DNA from 2 places in the Kitasatospora sp. NPDC093102 genome. Region 2 is predicted to be linked to the other one. Evidence: predicted binding sites of a transcription regulator. Region 2 holds the regulator's gene; the other holds the start of a gene.

Region 1 (7,041 bases), on a different contig from region 2:
CTCGGTGGTGAGGAACAGCGCCGCGATGGAGGCGGCGTTCTGCAGCGCGGAGCGGGTGACCTTGGCCGGGTCGATGATGCCCGCGGCGACCAGGTCGACGTACTCGTTGGTGGCGGCGTTCAGACCGTGACCGGCGGGGAGGTTGCGCACCTTCTCCACCACGACGCCACCCTCCAGGCCGGCGTTGGTCGCGATCTGCTTGATCGGGGCCTCCAGCGCGACCTTGACGATGTTGGCACCGGTGGCCTCGTCGCCGTCCAGCTCCAGCTTGTCGAAGGCGACACCGGCCTGCAGCAGGGCGACGCCACCACCGGCGACGATGCCCTCCTCGACGGCGGCCTTGGCGTTGCGGACGGCGTCCTCGATGCGGTGCTTGCGCTCCTTGAGCTCCACCTCGGTGGCCGCGCCGGCCTTGATGACGGCCACGCCGCCGGCCAGCTTGGCGAGGCGCTCCTGGAGCTTCTCGCGGTCGTAGTCCGAGTCGCTGTTCTCGATCTCGGCGCGGATCTGGTTCACGCGGCCCTGGACCTGGTCGCTCTCGCCGCCACCGTCGACGATGGTGGTCTCGTCCTTGGTGATGACCACCTTGCGGGCGGTGCCCAGCAGGTCGATGCCGGCGTTCTCCAGCTTGAGGCCGACCTCCTCGGAGATCACGGTGCCACCGGTGAGGATGGCGATGTCGCCGAGCATGGCCTTGCGGCGGTCACCGAAGCCCGGGGCCTTGACGGCGACGGACTTGAAGGTGCCACGGATCTTGTTCACGACCAGGGTCGACAGGGCCTCGCCCTCGACGTCCTCGGCGATGATGACCAGCGGCTTGCCGCTCTGCATGACCTTCTCCAGCAGCGGGAGCAGGTCCTTGACCGAGCCGATCTTGGAGTTGGCGATGAGGATGTACGGGTCCTCGAAGGTCGCCTCCATGCGCTCCAGGTCGGTGGCGAAGTAGGCGGAGATGTAGCCCTTGTCGAAGCGCATGCCCTCGGTGAGCTCGAGCTCCAGGCCGAAGGTGTTGCTCTCCTCGACGGTGATGACGCCTTCCTTGCCGACCTTGTCCATGGCCTCGGCGATCAGCTCGCCGATCTGGGTGTCGGCGGCGGAGATGGAGGCGGTGGAGGCGATCTGCTCCTTGGTCTCCACGTCCTTGGCCTGGGCGAGCAGCTGGTCGGAGACGGCCGCGACGGCCTTCTCGATGCCGCGCTTCAGGGCCATCGGGTTGGCGCCGGCGGCGACGTTGCGCAGACCCTCGCGAACCAGGGCCTGGGCGAGCACGGTGGCGGTGGTGGTGCCGTCACCCGCGACGTCGTCCGTCTTCTTGGCGACCTCCTTGACGAGCTCCGCACCGATCTTCTCGTACGGGTCCTCGAGCTCGATCTCCTTGGCGATGGAGACACCGTCGTTGGTGATGGTGGGGGCGCCCCACTTCTTCTCCAGCACGACGTTGCGACCCTTGGGGCCGAGCGTGACCTTCACTGCGTCGGCGAGCTGGTTCATGCCACGCTCAAGGCCGCGGCGAGCTTCCTCATCAAAGGCGATGATCTTGGCCATCTGAAGTGGTCCTCCGGGACACGGTCGACTGCTCGGACCAAGGGGTGCCCGCGACGGACGGCCCTGGTGTGCGGGGGTCCATTCCCCTACCGCTCCCGGGGGCCTCACCGACCCGGTCCGCTGTCACTCTCACGCTGTGAGTGCTAACGCAATGATTAGCACTCGTGGTGGTCGAGTGCAAGCCCAATCGACAACCCGCGAGCCGTCGCCGGGGCCGCCCGGGAACGCCGACGGGCCCGTACGACACGTGTCGTCCGGGCCCGTCGAGAAGCGAGTGGTCACCAGCCGAGGGCCGCGCCGAGCTCCTGGGGTCGGAAGGGGGTCAGCCCGCCGCGCGAACCATGTCCGCCTGCGGGCCCTTCTGTCCCTGGGAAATCTCGAACTCGACCCGCTGGCCCTCCTCGAGGGTGCGGTAGCCGTCCATCTGGATCGCGCTGTAGTGGACGAAGACGTCCGCACCACCGTCGACCGCGATGAAGCCGTAGCCCTTCTCCGCGTTGAACCACTTGACGGTGCCCTGAGCCATTCCGAACTCCCCTAGTGCTGTGCTGGCCCTTCACGTGCCCGCAGGTCGCGGGCCCGGGTTGGTTTGAAGGCCGGCCCGGGGAACCCCCCCTGGGCGCAGCCGTGCACGCCGCAACCCTCCGCGCGGAGCGCCGAACGGCTTCCGGTGAGCGGGTGATTGCGTCGACCGCCGCTGAATGTATCCGGACCGAAGCCCTCTGCAACAGGGCCAGCCGCCGGTAATTCCACCGTGGCGTCAACGGACAGGACGGGCTGAATCGGGAAAATCTCGGCATTCCACGCCGGACATAGCGGACGAATTACCCAAATCCCCGCGGTAATTCTGACATCTGCCTGACATGTTTCACGGGCCGCCGCCATCGGCGAGGGGCCCCCGGGCCGAGCTCTGCGGGGGCCGAAAGGGAAACCCTGTTCCCAGCCGAGCCACACTCTACTCCGACTCGACCCGGAAATATTCCCGCCGGAATGCAAGCGGTCGCCCACGCATACGGAGAGCGGAATTCCGTACGCGTGGGCGACCGCGGGTTCTCCGGACGGCTCAGCAGCCGCCGGCCACCGCCGGGATGATCGAGACGCCGGCGCCGTCCTCGACCTCGGTCGCCAGACCCTCGGCGAAGCGCACGTCGTCGTCGTTCACGTAGACGTTCACGAAGCGGCGCAGCTTGCCGGTGTCGTCCAGGATGCGGGCCGAGATGCCCGCGTGGTTCTTCTCCAGGTCGGCGATGACCTCGGCCAGGGTGGCACCCTCGGCGGTCACCTCGGCGGCGCCGCCGGTGTAGGTGCGCAGGATGGTGGGGATGCGGACGTTGGCGCTCATGACTCTCCTTGCGGGGGCGGGGCCTGTCGGGGTGGTTCAGACGGACGCGAGGCCGGCGTCGCGGAACGAGTCCAGCGTCGGGCGGATGACGGCGGTCATCCCGGCGTCGGAGACGGCGTCCAGGGTCTTCAGGCCGTCGCCGGTGTTGATCGCGACGGTCTCCTTGGACGGGTCCAGCTGCCCGGTCTCGACCAGCTTCTTCAGCACGCCGACGGTCACCCCGCCCGCGGTCTCGGCGAAGACGCCCTCGGTCCGCGCCAGCAGCCGGATCGCCGCCACGACCTCGGCGTCCGTGACGTCCTCCACCGCGCCACCGGTCCGGCGGGCGATGTCCAGCACGTACGGGCCGTCGGCCGGGTTGCCGATCGCCAGCGACTTGGCGATGGTGTCCGGCTTGACCGGCTTGATCACGTCCCGGCCGGCCTTGAACGCGGCCGACACCGGCGAGCAGCCCTCGGCCTGGGCGCCGAAGATCCGGTACGGCCGGTCCTCGACCAGGCCGAGCCCGATCAGCTCCTGGAGACCCTTGTCGATCTTCGTCAGCTGCGAGCCCGAGGCGATCGGGATCACGATCTGCTCCGGCAGCCGCCAGCCGAGCTGCTCGCAGATCTCGTACGCCAGCGTCTTGGAACCCTCTCCGTAGTACGGCCGCAGGTTCACGTTGACGAATCCCCAGCCCTCGCCGGCCGGGTCGCCGATCAGCTCCGAGCAGAAGCGGTTCACGTCGTCGTAGTTGCCCTCGATGCCGACCAGCTCGCCGCCGTACACCCCGGCCATGACGACCTTGCCCTGCTCCAGGTCGTGCGGAATGAACACGCAGGACCGGAACCCGGCCCGGGCCGCCGCTGCACCCACCGCGCCGGCCAGGTTGCCGGTCGAGGAGCAGGACAGCGTGGTGTACCCGAACGCCCGGGCCGCCTCGATCGCGCACGCGACCACCCGGTCCTTGAACGAGTGCGTCGGGTTGCCGGAGTCGTCCTTGATGTGCAGCTGGGCGGTGAAACCGAGCTCCCGGCCCAGGTTGTCCGCCTTGACCAGCGGGGTCCACCCCGGGTTCAGGTTGGGCTTCGAAGCCACGTCGGCCGGAACCGGCAGCAGCGGCGCGTAGCGCCAGATGGAGGCCGGACCGGCCTCGATCCGCTTGCGCAGCTCCTCGGCGCCCTGACTGCCGAACTCGTAGGCGATCTCCAGCGGGCCGAAGCACTCCAGGCAGGCGAAGCTGGGGCCGAGCGGGAAGCGGGTGCCGCACTCCCGACAGGACAGCGCGGCGGCGGGGCCGAGGTCGACGGAAACGGGTGCGGCGCCGGAAGGGGTCGTCTCAGTGATAGCCATGACGGCGAGGCCTCTCTCCTCATCTTCCCCGTGGCGCGGTCGCGGCACGGGCCGGAATTGGCACCTGTCCCGCCGGGGCCTGTCGACGACAGCCGCGCGAGAAGGTTGCCGGGACGTCAACGGGCCGTTCCCTCAGTCCCTCTGGATGAGCTTGTGAAATTGTGGTGGTGCTCAACGGCGACCCCGGCGTGCAAAGGTCCGACCGCTGTACGAAGACTGTATCCGAAGGCGTCAAACCCGAACGGGACCGTCCGCCAAGCGAGATGACCCGTCCCACCCCACCCCGCCGAGGAGACCTCCGTGCCCGCCGAACCGACCCCCGAGCTCCTCCCGCAGGTGGCGTCCTGGCTGCGCCGCCGCTCCTGGAGCGCGGCCGACCGGCCGGTCCGCACCCTCCTCGCGGCCAAGGAACGCACCGGCCGCACCGTCAGCGTGGTCCTCCCCGCCCTGGACGAGGAGGCCACCGTCGGCGACATCGTCCGCACCATCCGCCGCGAGCTGATGGAACGCCTCCCGCTCGTCGACGAACTCGTCGTCGTGGACTCCGGCTCCACCGACGCCACCGCCGCCGTCGCCGCCGAGGCCGGCGCCCGGGTCGAGCACCGCGACGCCATCCTGCCCCGGCTGCCCGCCGTCCCCGGCAAGGGCGAGGTGCTCTGGCGCTCGCTGCTGGTCACCCACGGTGACATCGTCTGCTTCGTCGACGCCGACCTGCGCGAGTTCGACCCTGCCTTCGTCTCCGGCACCGTCGGACCGTTGCTGACCGACGACTCCATCCAGCTGGTCAAGGCCATGTACGACCGCCCACTGGAGTCGGAGGGCGCCGTCCTGCCCGCCGGCGGCGGCCGGGTCACCGAACTCGTCGCCCGCCCCCTGCTCAACCTCCACTGGCCGGAACTCGCCGGCTTCGTCCAGCCCCTCGGCGGCGAGTACGCGGCCCGCCGCTCCCTGCTCGAACGGCTGCCCTTCCCCACCGGCTACGGCGTCGAACTCGGACTGCTGGTCGACGCCCTGGAACTGGTCGGCCTGGACGCCCTCGCCCAAGTGGACGTCGGCGTCCGGCACCACCGCCACCAGGACGGCCAGGCCCTCGGCCGGATGGCCGCCACCATCTACCGGACCGCCCTGGAACGCCTCGACCGCACCCACCGCCTCAAGGCCTCAGCCGACCTCGTCCACCCCCACCTCACCCAGTTCACCCGGGACCCGGAGACCCGCGCCTTCACCGCCCACACCCACCCGGTGACGGCCCGGGAACGCCCCCCGATGCACACCGTTCCCGAATACGTGAAGCGCCGCACCGACGGGTGACGGCCCCGAGCAGTGCGGCCGCTGCGATTTCGCCGGTTATCCCGGCGGTTGGTTTGCGATGTCCGCCAACCGGCAACATCCCAACCGTGACTCCTCCCCCTCTCGACGAGGGGGCTTCCCACTCGACCCCTGCGGAGCCTCGCGACTCCTCCCCCATGCGAACGCGGGGGCTTCTCACCCCGGCCCGTCAGACCCTCATGACGGCCAGGCCCTGACCGCTGCGTATCGCAGGTCTCCGACTGTACGGCTGCGCCGCGCACCGCTCCGCCGTAGGCTCGGAATCCACCCCAACGGGTGAACGGGCAGACCCAGAAGAGGACTCATGGCCGATTCATCGACCAAACGTTCAGGCCAGGCCGGCACCGCCCCCGTCCTGGTGGCCTCCAACCGGGGACCGGTGTCGTTCAGCACCGCCGACGACGGCACGCTGACCCTGCGCCGCGGCGGCGGTGGCCTGGTCTCCGGCCTCTCCGCCATCGAGGACCCGAACGCCGTCTGGGTCTGCGCAGCCCTCAACGACTCCGACCGCAGGGCCGCCGCCGGGGCGCCCCACGGCCGCCTGGACCTGGCCGGCCACGAGGTCGGCGGCCAGGCCGTACGGATGCTGGACATAGACCCGCAGACCTTCGCCCGCGCCTACAACGGCGTCGCCAACTCCACCCTCTGGTTCGTCCACCACCTGCTCTACGCGACCCCCACCGCACCCGCCTTCGACGCCGGCTTCCGCACCGAATGGGCCTCCTACCAGGCCTACAACGAGGCCTTCGCCGAAGCCCTGGCCGCCGAAGCCGCCCCGAACGCCGCCGTCCTCATCCAGGATTACCACCTCTCCCTGGCCCCGGCCCTGCTCCGCGAAGCCCGTCCCGATCTGCGGATCGGCCACTTCTCGCACACCCCCTGGGCCCCGCCCGAGTACTACCGGCTGCTGCCCGACGACGTCGCCCGGGCCGTCCTCACCGGCATCCTGGGCGCAGACCGGGCCGGTTTCCTGACCGACCGCTGGGCCCGCGCCTTCGCCGCCTGCTGCGAGGACCTCCTCGGGGCGAGCGTCGACCACGACGCGCTCACCGTCACCTTCGACGGGCGCACCACAGACCTGGGCGTCCACGCCCTCGGCGCCGACGCCGACTTCCTGCGCGAGCGCGCCCACCGCCCCGACGTCGACGAACGCCTCGCCGCCCTCCGCGAGGCCGTCGGCGACCGCCGCACCATCGTCCGGGTCGACCGCACCGAGCTGAGCAAGAACATCGTCCGCGGCCTCCAGGCCTACCAGCACCTGCTCCGCACCCGCCCCGAGTGGCACGACCGGGTGGTGCACATCGCCTTCGCCTACCCGTCCCGCACCGACCTGGCCGAGTACCGGAACTACACCGCGGCCGTCCAGGACCTCGCGGCCGCCGTCAACGGCGAGTTCGCCACCCCCACCTGGCAGCCGCTGATCCTGCACGTCGACGACGACTTCCCGCGTTCCCTCGCCGCCTACCGCCTGGCCGACGTCGCCCTGGTCAACC
Region 2 (7,041 bases):
AGTCGACGCCGGAGAGGTCGGGGCGCCAGAAGTTGTCCCGCATCAGCCGGCCGTTCTCGGCGAACATCTGCCGCCACTCGGCGGCCGGGTCGACGGTCACCCGCAGCCGGGCGAGGTCGACGGTGGTCTCCTCGTCCTCGCCGCCCTTGTGGTCGGCCGGGACGACCCGCAGCTCGCCCTCGTCCAGCAGGGCCACCCGGGTGCCGTCCGCGCTGACCGCGAAGTCGTCCAGGCCGTGCACCAGCTGCTCGACCCGGCGCTTCCTCAGGTCGAAGTGCTCCAGCACCGGGCGGGGCCGGTCGTCGTCCAACGAGGCGGCCTCGTCACCGAGTTCGCCCATCAGCGGGGCCCTGGTCCAGAGCACGCCGTTCTTGGCGGCGGCCAGCTCCTCGAAGCGGCCGCCCTCGACCGGGAAGGGCACGATCCGGTCGGCGATGCCGTCCAGGTCCACCCTGGTCACGGGCGCGGCATCGGCCGACGCCTCCTCGCCGTCCGCCTTCCTGGCCTTCGGTTCGTCCTCCTCCCCGCCGAGCGGGCGCCCGGCCCGCTGCGGACCGAACGGGGAGGGCGTGTCGGCGGCCAGCGTGACCAGGTAGGGGCGGCAGCCGTTCGGGAAGGACAGGTCGAAGACGTGCGCGTCGTAGACCGGGTCGAAGTTGCGCACCGACAGGAAGGCCAGGTAGCGGCCGTCCGCGGTGAAGGAGGGCGAGGTGTCCACGAAACGCGGCTGGGTGACCTCGCCGACCGTCCGGGTGGCCAGGTTCGCCAGCACGATCTGGCGCAACGAGTGCGGCCCCATCCCGCGCACCGGGCGCGACCAGGCCAGCCAGGCCGAGTCCGGGCTGAAGGCCGGCCCGCCGGGCTCGCCGTCGGCGCTGCGGTCCAGCTCGTGCACGGCGCCGTCGGCCAGCGCGACCAGCAGCACCCGGCCGTCGTGCACGCCGAGCGCGGCCTGCTTGCCGTCCGGGGAGACCACCAGCGAGTTGACCCGGCCGAGCTGCCCCGCGGCCAGCCGGCGGCGCTCGGCGCCGTGCAGGTCGGGGGCGTACTCCAGGGCGTCCTCGCCCTCGGCGTCGGACACCCACAGCACGCCCTGGGCGCCGTCCTCGCCCGGCACCACCCGGGCCAGCCGCCCGCGCACCCCCGGGGTCTCGTCCAGCACCCGGGCCGGGCCCTCGCGGTGGGTCAGCCAGTGCACGCTGCCGCGCACCACCACGGCACTGCCCCGGCCGGTGCGGTCGGGGGCGACGGACTCCAGCCAGTGCGCGGCGGGCACGGGGCGGGGGCGGCGCCCGGCCCGCGGGCCGGCCGGCCGGACGTCCAGCCGGCGCGGCTCGGCGCCCTCCAGGTCGTCCAGCAGCCAGAGGTCGCCGGCCCGGTGGAAGACCACCCGGGTGCCGTCGGTGGTGGCGTTGCGGGCGTAGAAGCCGTCCGGGTCCGCGGTGTGGCGGCGCAGGTCGGTGCCGTCCGGGCGGCTGGACCACAGTTCGCCGACGCCCTCGTGATCGGACAGGAAGGCGATCCTGCCGCCCTGCCCGCCCTGCCCGGCCACCCACAGTGGCGAGTCCAACTGCCCGTCCAGCTCCGCGTGGACGCGGGCGAACTCGTCCCGGCCGAGCCACAGCTTGCCGGCCAGCCCGCCCCGGTACCGCTTCCACCAGGCCGGATCGCGGCCGGTGACGCTGTTCAGGAGCACCCGGTCCCCGCCCGGCTCGAAGGCGAGCCCGCCGACCGGCCCGTACGGCAGCCGCTGCGGCTCGCCGCCGTCCAGCGGCACGGCGTGCGCCCAGGTGCGGCGCAGACCGGCCTCGCCGGCGCTGGTGACGGCGATCGGGCGGCCGTCGGCCGTCCAGCCGAGCACCCGGGTCTGGTGGCTGCCCCAGTGGGTGAGCCGGCGCGACGGGCCGCCGTCCACCGGCACCACGTGGACCTCGGGGGCGCCGTCCCGGGTGGAGGTGAAGGCGAGGTGCCGCCCGTCCGGGGAGAACCTCGGGTGGTGGACCGGCAGGTGGTCCGCCGTCAGCCGCCAGGCCCGGCTCCCGTCCAGCGGGGCGAGCCAGAGGTCGTCCTCGGCGACGAAGGCGACCAGATCGCCGTGCAGGTGGGGATGGCGCAGGTAGGCGCCCGCCGAGGTTTTCGGGGAGGTGCTCAGGGAGTCCGTCACCCGGCCAGCCTAGGCAGGTGCGCGTACGATCCGCGCCGTTTTCACAGACTCCCGGCACCACCCGCGGACGGCGGTCGGGGCCGCCCGGCCGCCGTCACGACCAGCGGCCGGTACGCCCGAGCAGCAGCGCGCCGGCGGCCACCCCGGCGGTGGAGGTGCGCAGCACCGAGGGGCCGAGCCGGTACGGCTTGGCGCCCGCCTCGGCGAACGCGGCCAGCTCCTCCGGGGAGACCCCGCCCTCCGGGCCGACCACCAGGACGAGGTCGCCGCCCTCCGGCAGCCCGGCGTGCGCCAGCGGCTCGGCGCCCTCCTCGTGCAGCACGGCGGCGAACGCGGCCTGTGCCAGCACCGGTGCCAGCTGCCTGGTGGTCATCGGCTCGCGGACCTCGGGGAAGCGCAGCCGGCGGGACTGCTTGCCCGCCTCCCGGGCGGTGGCCCGCCACTTGGCGAGCGCCTTGGCGCCGCGCTCGCCCTTCCACTGGGTGATGCAGCGCGAGGCGGCCCACGGGATCACCACGTCCACGCCGACCTCGGTCATGGTCTCCACGGCCAGCTCGCCGCGGTCGCCCTTGGGCAGCGCCTGGACCACCACGATCCGCGGCGCGGGCTCCGGCTCCCGGCGCACCGCGGCGACCGTCACGTCGATCGCGTCCTTGCCGAGCACCTCGGCGACCGTGCCGTCCACGCCGAGCCCCAGCCCGTCCGCCAGGGTGACCGCCTCGCCCGGCTCCAGCCGCTTCACCGCGGCCGCGTGCCGCCCCTCCGGGCCGTCCAGGCGCACCACGGCCCCGGGCACGGCGGCGGCGATCCGCTCGGTCTCGACGACGAAGACGGGCGCGGTCATGACGGAGTACCTCCAGGAGTGGGACGAAAACACGGAAGGGGTGCCGGGGGCCTTCCCCCGGCACCCCTCCGCGGACTGCTACCGGCCGTTGAAGGCGTCCTTCAGCCGGGAGAAGAGGCCCTGCTGGCCCGGCGCGAACTGGCCGGACGGCCGCTCCTCGCCGCGCAGCACCGCGAGGCGGCGCAGCAGCTCCTCCTGCTCGGCGTCGAGCTTGCCGGGCGTCTTCACCTCGACGTGCACTATCAGGTCGCCCCGGCCGCCACCGCGCAGGTGGGTGATGCCCCGGCCGTGCAGCGGGATCGACTGGCCGGACTGGGTGCCGGGCCGGATGTCGACCTCCTCCAGGCCGTCCAGGGTCTGCAGCGGCACCTGGGTGCCGAGCGCGGCCGCCGTCATCGGGATCGTGACGGTGCAGTGCAGGTCGTCCCCGCGCCGCTGGAAGATGGTGTGGCTGGTCTCGGCGATCTCGACGTACAGGTCGCCGGCCGGGCCGCCGCCGGGGCCGACCTCGCCCTCGCCGGCCAGCTGGATCCGGGTGCCGTTGTCGACACCGGCCGGGATCTTGACGGTCAGGGTGCGGCGGGCCCGCACGCGGCCGTCGCCGGCGCACTCCGGGCACGGGGTCGGCACGACGGTGCCGAAGCCCTGGCACTGCGGGCAGGGGCGGGAGGTCATGACCTGGCCCAGGAAGGACCGGGTGACCTGGGAGACCTCGCCCTTGCCGCGGCACATGTCACAGGTCTGCGCCGAGGTGCCGGGGGCCGCACCCTCGCCGTTGCAGGTGGTGCAGGTGACGGCGGTGTCGACCTGGAGCTCCTTGGTGGTGCCGAAGGCGGCCTCCTCCAGGGTGATCTCCAGCCGGATCATGGCGTCCTGGCCGCGGCGGGTGCGCGAGCGCGGGCCACGCTGGCCGGCCGCGGCGCCGAAGAAGGCGTCCATGATGTCGGAGAAGCCGAAGCCCGCCGCGCCGGCGCCGAAGCCACCCGCACCGCCGCCGCCCGGGGAGAGCGGGTCCCCGCCGAGGTCGTAGACCTGACGCTTCTGCGGGTCGGAGAGCACCTCGTAGGCGGCGTTGATCTCCTTGAACCGCTCCTGCGTCTTCGGGTCCGGGTTGACGTCCGGGTGCAGTTCGCGTGCCAGGCGCCGGAACGCCTTCTTGATCTCGTCCTGCCCCGCATCCCGTCGGACGCCGAGTACCGCGTAGTAGTCCGTGGCCACCAAATGCTCCGCTTGTTCCGCCTGTAGTAGTGCTGCGACTGGACGCCCCCGTCAGATTTCCGACGGGGGGCTTTGCTAGGACTCGGCCAGGATCTGGCCCACGTACCGCGCCACCGCTCGCACCGCCCCCATTGTGCCCGGGTAATCCATCCGGGTCGGACCGATCACACCCAGTTTGGCCACGCTCTCGTCGCCCGAACCGTAGCCGACCGAAACGATCGAGGTGGAAGTCAGCCCCTCGTAGGCGTTCTCCCGCCCGATCCGGACCGTCATCGCGGCGTCCGCGGTCTCACCCAGGAGGCGGAGCAGGACGACCTGCTCCTCCAGGGCCTCCAGCACCGGCTGGATGGTGAGCGGGAAGTCGTGCCCGAAGCGGGTCAGGTTGGCCGTGCCGGCCAGCATGATCCGCTCCTCGTTCTGTTCGGCGAGCGTCTCGAACAGCGTCGCCAGGACCGTGCTGACGGTCGGCCGGTCGGCCTGCTCGAAGTGCGCCGGGAGTTCCTCCAGCAGTCCCGGGACCTCCGGGAGGCGTCGGCCGGCGGCTCTCGCGTTGATCCGGGCCCGCAGGTCCGCCAGCACCGTCTCGCCGACCGGTCCCGGGCAGTCGACCATCCGCTGCTCGACCCGGCCGGTGTTGGTGATCAGCACCAGCATCACCTTGGCCGGGGCCAGCGCCACCAGCTCGATGTGCCGGACGGTGGAGCGCGACAGCGAGGGGTACTGCACCACCGCGACCTGCCGGGTCAGCTGGGCGAGCAGCCGCACGGTGCGGGCGACCACGTCGTCCAGGTCGACCGCGCCGTCCAGGAAGTGCCGGATGGCCCGGCGCTCGGGGGCGCTCATCGGCTTGATCTCGGCGAGCTTGTCGACGAAGAGGCGGTACCCCTTGTCGGTCGGGATGCGGCCGGCACTGGTGTGCGGCTGGTGGATGTAACCCTCCTCCTCCAGCGCCGCCATGTCGTTGCGGACGGTCGCCGGTGACACCCCGAGGTTGTGCCGCTCCACCAGGGCCTTGGAGCCGACCGGTTCCTCGGTGCCCACGTAGTCCTGCACGATCGCGCGGAGCACGGCGAGCTTGCGGTCGTCGAGCTGGCGGACCTCACCGGCCATGGGGCACGCACCTCCGTCTTCGCACGTTGTCCGACTGTGTCCCTTGCTGCTGCGGGCCGCTCCGGGAGGCCCCGGCCTTGGCACTCTGAACACGCGAGTGCCAAATCCGTACCTGCCAGTGTAAGGCCCGGGTCCTACGGCAGGAACGGCCCGACCGGGGTGATCCTCCCCGCAGTTCCGCCCACGGCCCACGGGAAGCTGACGGTTCGATCCTCCCGGCGCCGGAGTGGTGCCGAGAGGCCGTCCGGGTGGCAGCATCGATAGCGACGGCGAATGGAGGAGCAAGCGATGTCGAGCTCGGGCCAGCACACCCGTTTCGCGCCCGACCGCGGCCTGACCAGCCGCATGGTCGCGACGATGTTCGTGATCGGGCTGCTGTACGTCGGTTTCACGGGCCTGCTGATCGCGCTTCTGCGCGGCGCCTGGCCACTGATCGTCCTGCTGTCCGGCGGGCTGTTCGTCGCCCAGTTCTGGTTCAGCGACAAGATCACCGAGCGGGCGATGGGCGCCCACCGAGTGACCCCGGAGCAGTTCCCCCAGCTGCACGGCACCGTCGACCGGCTCTGCGCCCTGGCCGACATGCCCAAGCCCCGGGTGGCGGTCGCCGACAACGACATGCCGAACGCCTTCGCCACCGGCCGCAACCCGCAGAACGCGGTGGTCTGCGTGACCACCGGACTGCTGCGCCGGCTGGAGCCGGAGGAACTGGAGGGCGTCCTCGCGCACGAGCTGTCGCACGTCGCCCACCGGGACGTCGCGGTGATGACGATCGCCGGCTTCCTCGGCGTCCTCGCCGGGGCGATGACCCGGATCGCGATGTACGGCGGGTTCATGGGCGGCGGGCGCAACAACAACGACCAGAACGCGGCCATCGTGGCCCTGATCGTCCCGCTGGTGTCGGTGGTCGTCTACGCGATCAGCTTCCTGCTCACCCGGCTGCTGTCCCGCTACCGTGAGCTGGCCGCCGACCGCGCCGCCGCCCAGCTCACCGGCCGGCCCAGCGCACTGGCCGCGGCCCTCACCAAGGTGACCGGGCAGATCGCGGCCATCCCCACCGAGGACCTGCGCAAGTCGCAGCCGTACAACGCCTTCTACTTCGCCCCCGCGCTGAGCGCCCGGGAGACCGCCTCGCAGCTGTTCTCCACCCACCCGACGCTGGAGAAGCGGCTGGCGCAGCTGGCGAAGATCTCCGAGCAGCTCGGCCGCTGACCCCCTGTGAAAGGACCGCCGTGGGAATCCTGGACGCCCTGTTCGGCCGCACCAAGCCCGTCAAGCCCGACCTCGACCAGCTGTTCGGCGTGCCGTCCGCCGCGCTGACCCTGGAGGCCGGGGCCGGGTTCACCCCCACCGGACTCGGCTCGGTCTGCTTCGCCGCCGTCGAGGGCGCGGCCTTCGTCCAGGTCGAGCAGCAGGTCCGGGCGCTGCTGGACGCCGACACCGAGCGCGGCGGCGTCCCGGTGGAGGCCTCCAGGGACGGCTACGGCTACTCCTGGCTGCTCGCCCGGCACCGGCCCGAGGAGCTGCCGGAGCTGGTGAACGACCTGCACGCGGTCAACAGCGAGCTGGAGGCGAACGGCTTCGGACCGCAGCTGCTCTGCTCGCTCGTCGCCTTCCGCGACCCGGAGGGGCGTTCGCTGGCCCTGGTCTACCTCTACAAGCGGGGCACGTTCTACCCCTTCGCCCCGATGCCGGGCGGCGGGGAGAA

The links. The regulator HrcA, encoded in region 2, represses chaperone genes, less so after heat shock. The targets are predictions, from matches to a motif close to TTNGCACTCNGNNNNNCNGAGTGCNAA.
Region 1: groL (chaperonin GroEL) is a predicted target of HrcA. The motif match lies at 1,701-1,727, and genes of this name have one in related genera.

What each region holds. Positions count from the first base shown of each region.
Region 1 covers NZ_JBFBFA010000060.1:4,689-11,729, reverse strand. The annotation lists gene groL (chaperonin GroEL) at 1-1,545, opposite strand, end outside; gene AB0O11_RS36100 (cold-shock protein) at 1,868-2,071, opposite strand; gene AB0O11_RS36095 (MoaD/ThiS family protein) at 2,609-2,887, opposite strand; gene thrC (threonine synthase) at 2,924-4,219, opposite strand; SAM riboswitch class I at 4,236-4,371, opposite strand; gene AB0O11_RS36085 (glucosyl-3-phosphoglycerate synthase) at 4,520-5,530, shown strand; gene AB0O11_RS36080 (trehalose-6-phosphate synthase) at 5,853-7,041, shown strand, end outside.
Region 2 covers NZ_JBFBFA010000028.1:70,988-78,028, reverse strand. The annotation lists gene AB0O11_RS27585 (PDZ domain-containing protein) at 1-2,164, opposite strand, end outside; gene AB0O11_RS27580 (16S rRNA (uracil(1498)-N(3))-methyltransferase) at 2,259-3,008, opposite strand; gene dnaJ (molecular chaperone DnaJ) at 3,087-4,226, opposite strand; gene hrcA (heat-inducible transcriptional repressor HrcA) at 4,302-5,336, opposite strand; gene htpX (zinc metalloprotease HtpX) at 5,625-6,545, shown strand; gene AB0O11_RS27560 (hypothetical protein) at 6,566-7,041, shown strand, end outside.